Regions from separate parts of the Massilia scottii genome, predicted to be linked through region 2. Evidence: predicted binding sites of a transcription regulator. Region 2 holds the regulator's gene; each other region holds the start of a gene.
The links. Region 2 encodes sigma-54, which starts transcription at its own class of promoters, with help from an activator protein. Its sites were predicted from a motif close to TGGCANGNAANCTGCTTT; they were not measured.
Positions count from the first base shown of each region.

Region 1: RBA41_RS11155 (TorF family putative porin) is a predicted target of sigma-54. The motif match lies at 957-974, and genes of this name have one in related genera.
Region 3: prpB (methylisocitrate lyase) is a predicted target of sigma-54. The motif match lies at 1,431-1,448, and genes of this name have one in related genera.

Region 1 covers NZ_JAVCWM010000006.1:351,967-354,231, reverse strand. Annotated here, with positions in the region: gene RBA41_RS11165 (TetR/AcrR family transcriptional regulator) at 1-511, shown strand, start outside; gene RBA41_RS11160 (accessory factor UbiK family protein) at 537-791, opposite strand; gene RBA41_RS11155 (TorF family putative porin) at 1,055-1,807, shown strand; gene RBA41_RS11150 (P-II family nitrogen regulator) at 1,818-2,156, shown strand; gene RBA41_RS11145 (ammonium transporter) at 2,173-2,265, shown strand, end outside.
Region 2 covers NZ_JAVCWM010000009.1:160,141-162,405, reverse strand. Annotated here, with positions in the region: gene lptB (LPS export ABC transporter ATP-binding protein) at 1-251, shown strand, start outside; gene RBA41_RS14925 (RNA polymerase factor sigma-54) at 254-1,726, shown strand; gene RBA41_RS14920 (hypothetical protein) at 1,749-2,265, opposite strand, start outside.
Region 3 covers NZ_JAVCWM010000012.1:84,163-86,427, forward strand. Annotated here, with positions in the region: gene prpC (bifunctional 2-methylcitrate synthase/citrate synthase) at 1-467, opposite strand, end outside; gene prpB (methylisocitrate lyase) at 500-1,384, opposite strand; gene prpR (propionate catabolism operon regulatory protein PrpR) at 1,613-2,265, shown strand, end outside.

The sequences.
Region 1 (2,265 bases), on a different contig from region 2:
CGACTTCGGCCTGGCCGTGTTGCGCGACGACGGCCCGCAAGCCTTGAAGGCCGATCCGCTGTGCAAGCGCATGGGGGTGAGCAGGGGAAGTTTTTATTGGCATTTCGACAGCGCCGGCAGCTTTGCGCTGGCGGTGCTGGAGCGCTGGGAATCGATCGCCACCGACCAGATCATCCGCGCCATTGAAGAGGCTGCGGATGATGCGCTGGCGCGGCTGCGTCTTTTGTTGACGAATGTGGGCGAACTCGATATCGGCCTTTACCAGGCCATCAACACGCTCGGCGCGCAAGATCCGGGCGCGGCCCAGGTGCTGCGCCGGGTGCACGAGCGCCGGGTCGCGTTCGTGGCGAACTTGCTGGCCGGGCTTGGTTTCGACGCGGCCGAGGCAGCCACGCGGGCGCAACTGATCTACGCCTGGGCCATGGGCGAATTACTCACGCGCGAACCGGGGCGCAAAGCCTTTTCGGCAGCCCAGATCGATGCGGTCGAACGCTTGCTGATGCGGCGCTAGCGCCGCCGCAGGTTCAGACTCTGACTCAGACCTGCGGCTTGGTGGGCACCAGGCGTTCTTCGAGCTCGGTGACGCGCTGTTCCAGTGCTTCGAGCTTGGCGCGGGTCTTGGCCAGCACCTGCGCCTGGATATCGAATTCCTCGCGCGTGACCAGGTCGAGCTTGGAAAAGCCCTGGGTCATCATGCTCTTGACGTTCTTCTCGATATCCTTGGCCGGCGAACTCTCGATGGCCTGGTTGATCTTGCCCTGCAAGTCGTTGAAAAAGCTGTTCATGTCCATCGCAATCCTCGTGAAATCGGTGGCGCACCGCAGCGGTGCGCCAGGTGGGCCAGTTTGGTGCATTCGCGCCGGCCGCGACCGGAATCGCGGATCTTTTACTGTTTATTAACAGCAAGTTGGGGACGCCGGGCGCAAAAACAAGTTGCGGCCGGGCGCAATCGTAGCTGGCATGACTTCTGCTAATGGTTAAGCAGTGTGCATGCTCCAGGCTACATTTTAAACCCCAACCGCCGTCTCAGTTAAAAAACCATAAGGGAACCGTCATGAATAAGCTGTCTACTCCGTTGTCTCTCGCCGCTGCGCTGACCCTGGCGCTGGCAACCCTGGGAGCGCCGCTGGCCCAGGCTGCCGACGCGCCCGCGCCCGACAATGTGGTCAGCTTCAACGCTGCCCTGACCAGCGACTACCGCTACCGCGGCCTGTCGCAAACCCGCATGAAGCCGGCCGTGCAGGGCGGGGCCGACTACACCCACACGCCGAGCGGCGCCTACGCCGGCGTGTGGGCCTCGACCATCAAGTGGACCAAGGACCTGGGGGGCGATGGCGATGTCGAAATCGACCTGTACGGCGGCAAGAAGGGGGAAATCACCAAGGGCATCAGCTACGACGTGGGCGGCCTGTACTACGGCTACCCGTCCAACGGCTTGCATCCGAGCGCCAACACGTTCGAGCTGTACGGGCAGGTCGGCATGGGGCCGGTGTCCCTGAAGTACTCGCATTCGACCACCAATCTGTTCGGCACCACCGACAGCAAGGGCAGCGGCTACCTGGACCTGAGCGCCAATCTCGACCTGGCCACCGGCCTGGTGCTCAACCTGCACGTGGGACGCCAGCGCGTGGCCCACAACGATGCGCTCAGCTACAACGACGCCAAGATCGGCCTGACCAAGGACTTCGGTTTCGCCACGGTCGCGCTGGCCGTCATCAGCGCCAATACCGACATGTATATCAGCCCGGTCAACGGCAAGGACCTGGGCCGTTCCCGCGCCGTGTTGACCGTGTCAAAAACTTTCTAAGAGGCCAGCCATGAAAATGATCACCGCCATTATCAAACCCTTCAAGCTGGACGAAGTGCGCGAAGCGCTCTCGGCCATCAACGTGCAAGGGATTACCGTTACCGAAGTCAAGGGCTTCGGACGCCAGAAAGGCCATACCGAGCTGTATCGCGGCGCCGAGTACGTGGTCGACTTCCTGCCCAAGACCAAGATCGAGGCGGCCGTGGACGACGCCATCGTCGAACAGGCCATCGAAGCCATCGAAGGTGCCGCGCGCACCGGCAAGATTGGCGACGGCAAGATTTTTGTCTATAACCTGGAACAGGTGGTGCGTATCCGCACCGGCGAAACCGGTAACGAAGCACTTTAAGGTGAGGGGAACACTGATGAATAAAACGATAACAAAGTGGCTGGCCGGACTAGCGGTGCTATGCGCCATCGGCGGCGTCTTGCCGGCCTCGGCCCAGGATGCGCCCAAG
Region 2 (2,265 bases):
TGCTGCTCGACGAACCGTTCGCCGGGGTCGATCCGATTGCCGTCATCGAGATCCAGCGCATCGTGCGCTTCCTCAAGCAGCGCGGCATCGGGGTCCTGATCACCGACCACAACGTGCGCGAAACGCTCGGCATTTGCGATCGCGCCTACATCATCAACCAGGGTGCGGTGCTCGCCTCCGGTCGACCCGACGACATCATCGCCGATGAATCCGTGCGCCGGGTCTACCTGGGCGAACACTTCCGGATGTAGGCATGAAACAGTCCCTTCAACTACGCACCTCACAGCACCTCGCCCTCACGCCCCAGCTGCAGCAGTCGATCCGGCTGCTGCAGTTGTCGACCCTGGAACTGCACCAGGAACTGGAACAGCTGTTAAGCGACAACCCGCTGCTCGAACGGCTCGACGATCCGCTCGATCATTCGGTGCGCCTGCTGGGCGATGGCGCCATCAGCAGCACCTCGACGCCGACCGAAGCGGCGCCCGAGCCGGGTGCGCAGGATGCGCCGGCGCCGGCCGAAGGCGAGGGCTTCGAAGGCGGCGAGGCGGACAGCCCGGCCAGCAGCGACAACGATGGCGAATGGGGCGACCTCGGTCGCGCCAAGACATCCGACGATGAGGATTCGCGCCCGCAGCTGGAAGCCTCGGCCACCACCTTGCGCGAGCACCTGATGGAGCAGATGCGCGTGACCGTGCTGGAGGCGCGCGACCGCGCGCTGGTCGAACTGATCGTCGACGCCATCGACGACAACGGCTACCTGACCGAAACGCTGGAAGAAATCCACGAGCGCATGCCACCCGAGCTGGATATCGAAATTGAAGAACTGCGCACGGCGCTGGCGCTGCTGCAAAGTTTCGATCCGGTTGGCGTGGGCGCGCGCAACGCGTCCGAGTGCCTGGCGCTGCAGATCCGGCGCATGCCTTGTGTGGCGCTGGTGACGCGGCGCATGGCGCTGACCATCGTCGAGAACCACCTGACCTGGTTCGCGCAGCGTGAATTCAACAAGCTGAAAAAGGCGCTCGACTGCGACGATGAAGACTTGCGCGAGGCGCAGACCGTGATCCGCCAGTGCAATCCGCATCCGGGCGCGGAGTTCGCGTCGGACGTATCGGACTACGTGGTGCCGGACGTGATCGTGCGCAAGGCGAAAAACGGCTGGTCGGTGATGCTCAATAACGATGTCATGCCGCGCCTGCGCGTGAACAGCATGTACGCCGCGCTGCTCAAGCAGGGCAAGGGCGAAGGGCAGATGGGCGCGCAGCTGCAGGAAGCGAAGTGGCTGATCAAGAACATGCGCCAGCGTTTCGATACCATCTTGCGGGTGGCCGAAGCGATCGTCGAACGCCAGCGCAATTTCTTCTCGCACGGTGCGGTGGCGATGCGCCCGCTCGTGCTGCGTGAAATCGCCGACACGCTCGGCCTGCACGAAAGTACGATCTCGCGCGTGACCACGCAAAAGTACATGATGACGCCGCACGGCATGTTCGAGCTCAAATATTTTTTCGGCAGCCACGTGGCCACCGAAGCGGGCGGCGAAGCGTCATCGACGGCGATCCGCGCGCTGATCGTGCAGCTCACCAGCGCCGAAGATCCCAAGAGCCCTCTGTCGGACAGCAAGATCGCCGACATGCTGGGCGAGCAGGGCATGGTGATCGCGCGCCGCACGGTCGCCAAGTACCGCGAAGCGCTCAAGATTCCGCCGGTCGCCCTGCGCAAGTGCCTCTAGCCTGCTCAGAGCTGCGCGGCGCCTAGAAAAATTCCGGGTGCTCGCGCAGCAGCAGCTGCTCGTACTGGTTCACCGCCTTGAACGTTCCCAGGCCGGGTGCCATGCGCCGGCCCGCATCCCAGCTGCGCCAGGCGCGCGCCATGTCGTAGCTCAGGAACAGCGCATCACCCATATCCTTGTAGGCCCCGGCCAGCGCTGGATTGGCGCGCAACACGCTGGCGTACAGCGGTAGCGCGCCGCGCACGTCGCCCAGCTTGGCGCGCCAATTTGCTTCAAACAGCGCCAGCATGTGCTGCTTGTGTGTGGTGAGCTTGCGCAGTTCCTGCAGCTTGGCGAGCGCCGCCTCCATCTCCGCCTTCCCCTTGGGCCGTATCGCCGCCGCGAACGCGCGCACTTGCGGGTCGGCGTTGAGCAGCACCTTCTGCTCCGGAGTCGGCATTTTCATCTGTTCGCCGCTGACAAAGGCCAATTCGGACATGCCGAGCATGGCGTCGAATGCACGCTTGTCGGCGAACGCTTGCGCGATCTCGGTCTCGAAG
Region 3 (2,265 bases), on a different contig from region 2:
CCGTTGTGGCTGAAGTGGTACCAGTACAGCAGCATCGAGCCGAAGGACGCCATCAGGCGGTCGGCGATCGAGCGCGCGCCGGGCACGTTGTGGTCGTCTTTTTCAGGCAGCACGCAGCCGAGGGTCGAGACGCCGGTGCGCATCACGTCCATCGGATGGCTCGATGCCGGCAGCGCTTCGAGCGCGCTCTTGACCGCCTGCGGCAGGCCGCGCATCGATTTCAGGTGCGCCTTGTAGCCACGCAGTTCGCCGTCGTTCGGCAGTTTGCCGTGCACCAGCAGGTAGGCGATTTCTTCGAATTCGCAGCTGTCGGCGACATCGAGGATGTCGTAGCCGCGATAGTGCAGGTCGTTGCCGGTTTTGCCGACCGAGCACAGTGCGGTGTTACCGGCGGTGACGCCGGACAACGCGACCGATTTTTTCGGCTTGAATGGAACGGCTTCGGCCGGGGTGGTGATGTCAGTCATGTGAACTCCGCGATTCTTCTTAATTAGTGTGATTACTTTTCTTTACCCTGGGCGAACAGCGAGTCGAGCTTTTGCTCGTACTCGTGGTAGCCGAGGTAGTCGTACAGCTCCATGCGGCTTTGCATGGTCGATACGACGTTTTTCTGGGTGCCTTCGGCGCGCAGCGTCTTGTAGAAATTCAGGGCCGCCGCGTTCATGGCGCGGTAGGCGCCGCAGCAGTACAGGGCGATATCGACCTTGGCCGAGCGCAGTTCGTCGAGCGTGAACAGCGGCGTCGCGCCGAATTCGGTCAGGTTGGCGAGGATCGGCACCTTGACCGCGTCGCGCACCTGGCTGTACATCTCCAGTTTGGTGATCGCTTCCGGGAAGATCATGTCGGCGCCGGCTTCGACGTACGCGCAGGCGCGGTCGATGGCGGCGTTCAGCCCTTCGACGGCAAGCGAATCGGTGCGCGCCATGATGACGAAGCTTTCGTCATGGCGGGCGTCCACGGCGGCCTTGATGCGGTCGACCATTTCTTCCTTGCTGACGATCTCCTTGCCCGGGCGGTGGCCGCAGCGCTTGGCCGAAACCTGGTCTTCCATGTGTACCGCCGCCACGTCGGCGCGGATCATGTGGCGGATCGTGCGCGCGATGTTGAAGGCGCCGCCCCAGCCGGTGTCGATATCGACCATCAGCGGCAGGCCGCAGGTGTCGGTGATGCGCTGGGCATCGGTGATCACGTCGTCCATGGTGCTGATGCCGAGGTCCGGCATGCCGAGCGAGTTGGCGGCCACGCCGCCACCGGACAGGTACACGGCCTTGTAGCCGGTTTGTTCGGCCATGCGCGCGGTGTAGGCGGTGATGGTGCCGACGACCTGCAATGGGGACTCTTCCTGGACTGCGCGGCGGAACATCGCGCCTCGTGATTCTCTCATTACGTTTCTCCTGGGGATGATGCGTTAAACAGACGACCCTGACAGCATTGCAAGCGGCGTGCCACCGATGCTGAAGGCCGATGGACAGGGAGGGAATGCCGGAAACGGCTTTACATTCAATAGCTTGCGCTAAATCAAAACGAGCTTGTCGGAAATAGTGCTGGGCAAGCATGTTTCATCCATGTTTCATCGTGAAACGTCGAAACACCAATACGGTACAATTGAAACATGCCCTATTCTTCCCGCACTGCTGGCGACGCCCACGACAAACCGGTCATCTGGACCGTTTCCGTATCGCGCCTGTCCGACCTGTTCCGCGACATCACGCTCGAATACGACCACCTGGCGGCGATCGAGCCGGTCAACCTTGGCTTCGACGACGCCGCCCGCCATATCCGCGAGCGCATGGCCAACGAACGCTGCGACGTGGTGATCGCGGCCGGCTCGAACGCGGCTTACCTGAAAGGCCGCGTGTCGGTGCCGGTGGTGATCGCCAAGGCCAGCGGCTTCGACATGATGCAGGCGCTGGCGCGCGCGCGCCGCGTATCGGCGCGCATCGGCGTCATCACTTACCAGCAGCAGCTGCCCGAACTGGCCGAATTTGCCGGCACGTTCGGCTTTTCCATCGCGCAGCGCACCTACGTCACCGAAGAAGACGCACGCGCCCAGATCAACGACCTGAAAGCGGCCGGGATCGAGGCGATCGTCGGTGCGGGCCTGATCACCGACCTGGCCGAAGAAGCGGGACTGACCGGCGTCTTCGTGTATTCGGCCGCGTCGATCCGCCAGGCCTTCGACGATGCGCTGGAACTGGCGCGCCTGACCCAGCTCGAATCGAACAGCGGCCGGCGCCCGGTGGTCGCCGACACCTTGCGCACACG